DNA from 2 places in the Gottfriedia acidiceleris genome. Region 1 is predicted to be linked to the other one. Evidence: riboswitches for the same ligand, from Rfam matches in the RefSeq annotation. Region 1 holds a riboswitch; the other holds the start of a gene.

What was found. Region 1 has a riboswitch for cobalamin ahead of metE (5-methyltetrahydropteroyltriglutamate--homocysteine S-methyltransferase). Riboswitches for the same ligand answer to the same signal wherever they lie in the genome.
Region 2: it holds a riboswitch for cobalamin, as region 1 does, so the genes downstream of both, MY490_RS08905 (ABC transporter substrate-binding protein) here and metE (5-methyltetrahydropteroyltriglutamate--homocysteine S-methyltransferase) in region 1, are expected to answer to the same signal.

What each region holds. Positions count from the first base shown of each region.
Region 1 is NZ_CP096034.1:2,938,090-2,941,526, forward strand. It holds gene metE (5-methyltetrahydropteroyltriglutamate--homocysteine S-methyltransferase) at 1-2,076, opposite strand, end outside; cobalamin riboswitch at 2,224-2,422, opposite strand; gene MY490_RS13990 (amino acid permease) at 2,692-3,437, opposite strand, start outside.
Region 2 is NZ_CP096034.1:1,840,822-1,844,258, forward strand. It holds gene MY490_RS08900 (ATP-binding protein) at 1-732, shown strand, start outside; cobalamin riboswitch at 879-1,051, shown strand; gene MY490_RS08905 (ABC transporter substrate-binding protein) at 1,177-2,136, shown strand; gene MY490_RS08910 (FecCD family ABC transporter permease) at 2,102-3,154, shown strand; gene MY490_RS08915 (ABC transporter ATP-binding protein) at 3,151-3,437, shown strand, end outside.

The DNA of each region.
Region 1 (3,437 bases):
TAATCCAATACCAAATGGATAAGGGGACTCAGCTAAATAAGTAGAAAATTCTTGATGACTTCTTGCATGTTCAATTGAAATAACATCAGCATCTAAATCAATAATTGTGTCCATAATATCGCTAAAATTGCTATAACACATATGAGTATGTATTTGCGTTTCATTTCGGACGCTTGAGGTAGCTAAACGAAATGCTCTCGTTACCCAATGTAAATATTGATCCCAATCTTTTTGCTTCAAAGGTAAACCTTCTCGAATTGCAGGTTCATCAACTTGAATAATTGAAATGCCAGCAGCTTCGAGTGCTTTTACTTCTTTACGTAAAGCTAATGCAATTTCATTTGCTATTTCTTCTCTTGTACGATCCTCACGAACAAATGACCAATTTAATATTGTAACTGGACCTGTTAACATCCCTTTGACTGGTTTAGCTGTTAAGCTTTGTGCATACTCAGTTTCATTTACAGTAATTGGCTTTGTAAATTCCACTTTACTAAAAATAATTGGCGGTTTAACACAGCGCGATCCATAAGATTGAACCCATGCTTTTTTCGTAAATGCAAAACCCTCTAGTTTCTCACCAAAATATTCAACCATATCCGTACGCTCATACTCACCATGTACTAATACATCCATATCAATATTTTCTTGAATTTCAATCCATTCTTTAATTTTCAATTTAATTTGATTCATATATTCTGAATCATCTATTGTACTTTTGCGCCATTGCTGTCTTAATTGTTTAATTTCCTTCGTTTGAGGGAAGCTTCCAATTGTAGTCGTTGGTAAAATCGGTAAATTCATTACTTTATTTTGTAATGGATATCTTAAATGGAATGGTACTGGTCTTCTAAAATCATCTTCATTAATGGATTCCAATTCATTCTGAGTTGAATGATTTTTTCTGCTAAGTTGTTTTAAATTTACTAAACAATTACTTGCATATTTAACTTCATTATCAAACATGCTCGCTTTGTTTATTACTAAACTTTTTAGTATCACTAACTCTTCTAATTTTTCATCGGCAAACGATAATGCCTCGAACAATGTTTCATTTAATAAATTCTCTTCAACTTTTGTAACTGGTACGTGAAGCAAACTACAAGACGGTTGAATCCACCAATCCTTTGGACTTATTTCTTGTTTAAGAGAATTTAAAAATTCAATCGAATCATTTAAATCATTTCTCCAAATATTACGTCCATTAAGTATTCCTACGCCTAGTACTTTGTCATCTGGAAATCCGTACTCAAGGATCGACTGTAAATTCCCATCTTTACCGTGAACAAAATCAAGACCAATGCCTTCTACTGGGAACGAAATTAGTTCTTTATATTGTTCAACTGCTTCAAAGTAGGTTTGAAGCATAATTGATAATGTAGGTACAGCTTTTGCGATTTGATCATAAACTTTTTTCAAAAATCGAATATCTTCGCTTGATTCTTCTAACACAAAACATGGTTCATCAATTTGTACCCACTCAACACCTTCATTCTCTAGCTCTTTAAGCATTTGTATATAAAGGTTTACTAGATTATTTATTATGTTTCGTTTTTCTTCTTCCTGGTAACCTTTTGCTAACTGTACAAATGAATAGATTCCTAGAATGACAGGTTTCGTTTTTATACCAAGCTCAATTAATGCCTCTTTGTATGCTTCTAGTGGCTTATTAAATAATAATCTAGATTGCATTTCTTTTTGATATTCAGGGACGATATAGTGATAGTTTGTATTAAACCATTTCGTCATTTCACAAGCTACAATGTTCTTACTTCCTCTTGCTAATGCAAAATAAGTATCTAGACTTGGTCTTTGATTTATTACACCAAATCGACTAGGAATCCAGCCAAACATAGTAGCAAAATCTAACACATGATCATAAAACGTAAAATCATTTACGGGGACTAGCTCTACACCTAAATCGTGCTGTTTCTTTATTGAGCATAATCTCAGTGATTTCATTTCTTTTTCAAATTCTTCTTGATTAATTTTATTTTGCCAAAAGCTTTCTAACGTTTTTTTCCATTCACGATTTTCACCAATTCTCGGATATCCTAGATTACTTATGTGTACCAATTTGTCCCTCTCCTTTTAACTAAAATAAAAAAGCATTTTTATCTCATAAGAGACAAAAATGCCTTTAAGTTGGAAAACATAAATCATTAGAATACGTTAACTTAAGCTTTCTTTCCATAAGGCACCTCCCTATCTCTCGTAGGTCAAACAGCGTCGTTAGAATAGGCAGGTCTCCTGACTTAAGAATCTTTGTAAATAAAAGCCTTCCCTATTTAAATAAGTGGCATCTTCTTATTTACTCCTCTATTACAGTGGCGGGACCGTGTTGGAATTAAACCAAACTTCCCTTTTAAGTAAATGATTTCAAACTTCGAACTTCATTTACACCTATTCCCTACTATTTAGTTTTCATCATTTTGTCATAAAATACAAAAATAGTCAAAATATTTATTTTTTATTTTCCGTACTATTTTAAAAAAAATTTTATTTTGGGTTAAATAAATAATGTCGATTTAGTTATTCAGGTAATTTAAAAAATGCGTTCGTATAATAATCTCATCCAGTTTCATTACTGTTTGATCTAATTATACGAACGCATTGATTGTTTATAAAATTTATATTTTTATTGAATAGCTATATTCATAGGAACATCTTACCATCAAACTAAGTGATGCATTAGTTAGCTATTTCTTCATCTGCTTTTGTATCTATTGGTACACGTTTTCCGATCCCGAAAGCATAGAAACAAATGACAAGTATTGCCAAGAAAATTATCCCTACAATAAGTGAGATACGTGTGTCATCATTAAACCACATACCAATTAATACCAATACTAAATAGGCTAATGTTAAGTAGTTAGTAAATGGTGCAAAAGGCATTTTAAAAGGATGATTTTTAATTTCATCTCCCTTTACTTTTCTGAAACGAATATGACTAATTAAAATGACAAACCACGGGATCATCCCAGGAAGTACGCTTGCACTGTATACATACACGAATAAGTTTTTTGGTGCAATAAAATTTAAAATAACACCAATTATTAAGCCTATTAATACACCGATTGTACCGAATAAAGGCACTCCGTTATTTGAGACTTTTGTAAAATATTTTGGTGCTTGTCCATTTATACCTAATGTATAAAGCATGCGTCCAGCACTATAAATACCACTGTTACAACCAGACATTGCAGCAGTAATTACTACAAAGTTAATAATTCCAGCTGCAGCTGTAATACCAAATTTTGCAAAAGTTACAACAAACGGGCTACCAATTGAATTTAGTTGATCCCAAGGGAAAACTGTTACAATTACAAAAATAGCACCAATATAGAAAATTAAAATACGCCAAATAAGACTTTGAATCGCATCTTTTAATGTTTTTTTCGGATTTTCTGCTTCTCCAGCTGTAATACCAATTAATT
Region 2 (3,437 bases), 1.1 Mb from region 1:
ACAGAGCAAAGACGTTTAGAAAAAATGAGAAAAGATTTTATAGCACATGTTTCTCATGAACTACGTACGCCTATTTCCTTATTACAAGGCTATAGCGAAGCGATTGTTGATGGTGTAGCAGAATCCAAGGAAGAGATGCAAGAATTGTCACAAATCATTTATGATGAGTCACTTAGAATGGGTCGATTAGTAAATGATTTGTTAGATTTAGCAAGAATGGAGAACGGTTTTACTGAATTAAATAGAGAGTTCGTTCCTCTAGTTCAATTTGTAGATCGAATTTTACGCAAGTTTAAAGGTTTAGCAAAGGAAAAGAATATTAAGCTATTTGGAGAAATTGACAACATTCCACATTCAAATATCTACATAGATGAGGATCGAATGGAACAGGTTTTTACAAATTTAATTGATAATGCAATAAGACATACAAATGAAAATGGAAGAATAATTGTTTCAGTAAATCAAAATGAACGATCAACTACATTTAATTTTATTGATTCAGGTGCAGGGATTTCAAAAGAAGATTTACCATTTGTATTTGAACGTTTTTATAAAGCGGATAAAGCTCGGACAAGAGGTAGAAGTGGAACGGGTTTAGGTTTATCAATCGTTAAAAATATTGTAACAGCACATGGTGGATCAATCCAGGTCTATAGTGAAGTAGGACAGGGAACGACATTTAAGGTTAAAATACCGCATAATTTACGAATGAACGAAAAAGATGTAGAGTAATCTTGTTTCATATAAAACATATTTCATCATGTTTAGAGACGAAATTTCTGCAAAACACATAAAAAACAAATAAAAGGTTAGTAAAATAATAAACAAATAAATAAAATAATTGAATTCTTACCCAATTTATCTTACGATTGAATTAATGAAATATTGATGAGTTTAGTGCAAATATTGCTTAAAAGGGAATCTGGTATAATCCAGAACTGTCCCCGCAACTGTAATGTGGACGAAACGAATAGCCACTGTTCTTTAAGAATGGGAAGGTCGGAGTAGGTTGAAACAAAGTCAGTAGACCTGCTAAATTCATCCTTGTTCAATTCTTCGGGGAGTAAGAATTTGAAGCAGCAATTGCAAGACTTCTTGTATTTATATGTTGTTTCAGCCCCCGTTCAAAATGAATGGGGTTTTTTTATGCTTTCCAAATATATTAGGAGGATTTAAATGAAGAAGTTTTTATCAGGTTTGATCATTATGTTATTGTGTTTAGGATTATTTGGTTGTAATAATGATTCGACACAAAAAAAATCGAATGTAAGTAAGAGTGAACAAGCAACTTTTCCAATGACTGTAAAAGATGCAACGAACAAAGAAATTAGCTTTAAAAAAGCACCTAAAAGAATAGTATCACTTATTCCAAGTAATACTGAAATCTTGTTTTCTATTGGTGATGGCAAGGATGTAGTAGGGGTAACGGATTTTGACAATTATCCAAAAGAAGTAAAATCAATTGATAAAGTTGGCGGAAATAATGCCGATATGACATATAATGTTGAAAAAATTATTTCATTAAAACCTGATTTGGTTTTGGCGCATGAATCAAGTTTAGGAATTTCTGCTGATGGTTTAGAACAGATAAAACAAGCGGGGATTAATGTTTTTGTCGTAAAAAATGCAGCAACTATTAATGATGTGTATGATACAATTCAACAAGTTGGAGAGATAACGGGGAAAACTGAGCAATCGAAAAAAGTAGTAACTGGTATGAAAACAAAATTAGATGAAATTAGCAAAAAAACAGCCAAAGTAACTACAAATCCAAAGGTTTGGCTTGAAATATCAGGACCACCAGAAATATATACAGCAGGTAAAGGTACGTTCCTAGACGAAATGCTTTCGATTGTTCATGCTAAAAACGTAGCAAAAAGTGAAAAAGGTTGGGTAAAGTATAGTGAGGAATCAGCGATTAAAGCGAATCCCGATGTGATTTTAACAACTTATGGATATTATGTTCCAAATCTAGAAAAAACTGTAATGGCTAGAAAAAACTGGCAAACAGTAAACGCAATTAAAAATCACCGTGTATATGATGTTAATTCAGATACAACATCTAGACCAGGTCCAAGACTTGCAGAGGGAGTCGAAGCAATTGCAAAGGCGGTTTACCCAGAGCTTTATAAATAATACATATTCAATCTTTTTAATTCCAATTATCTTATTAATTTTTTTATTTATTTTAGGGGTTTCGATCGGGTCTACATCGATTCCCTTTTCTTCTATTATTTCTAGCTTTTCAGATGCTCTATTTAAAACAGAGTATGTTCCAGCTGATATTCAAACAATTGTCATGAATATACGAGTGCCAAGGGTTATGTTAGCTGCATTAGTCGGTGCGAGCCTTTCGTTGGCAGGTGTTGCATTTCAAGGAATACTTAAAAATCCATTAGCTGATCCTTTTACTTTAGGTGTTTCTTCAGGTGCCTCTGTAGGAGCGGTGGTTGTTTTATTTTTTCAAATAAGCTTACCATTTGTAACTTATTTTACTTTACCTGTTGTTAGTATATTATTTGGATTTGGAACACTCATCTTATTATTACTATTTGTTAGAAAACTAGATCGATCTCTAAATGTAGAGACAATCATACTAGGTGGCATTATAATAAGTTCATTTTGTTCTGCATTAATATCATTATTTATAACTTTTTCAAATAATGAATTACGTGCAGTAATTGGATGGTTAATGGGTAATATTGGTGGGAGGGGCATTCAGTATTCTTTTAGTTTATTACCGTTTTTAATCATTTCTTTCTTAATTTTATTAAGTCAAAATAGGCAGCTAGATGCGATGACATTTGGTAGCACGAATGCAAAACATATCGGAATTGATGTGAAAAAGTCCACTTATTTAATTTTGTTAACTGGAAGTATTTTATCTGGTGCAGCAGTAGCTGTTTCTGGAACAATAGGATTTGTAGGATTAGTTGTTCCTCATTTTACTAGAACTATGGTAGGACCATTACATAAAAAATTACTTCCATTATCGATGATCAATGGCGCAATATTTTTAATTGGATCTGACATTTTATCTAGGATTGTTTTAGCTCCTAGAGAATTACCAATTGGGGTAATTACATCTTTAATTGGTGCGCCAATATTTGCTTTTATATTACTATCTTTGAAAAGAAATAGGGGAAAAGTATGATCAAATGTCAAGATATCTCATATTCATATGATGGAATTCATACTGATTTGGATGAACTGTCTTATTCTATTAATCAAGGAGAATGGCTAGGAATTATTGGTCCAAATGGGAGTGGAAAGTCAACGTTTTTAAATATTCTTTGTGGACTTTTTAAGCCGTCTAAAGGAAATGTAATGTTGGATGGAGAATTTGTTACTAGTATGTCTAATAAACAAATAGCAAAAAAGATTGCTGTTTTATCACAACAAAATTCCTATACATATTCTTATGAGGTAAAAGAAAC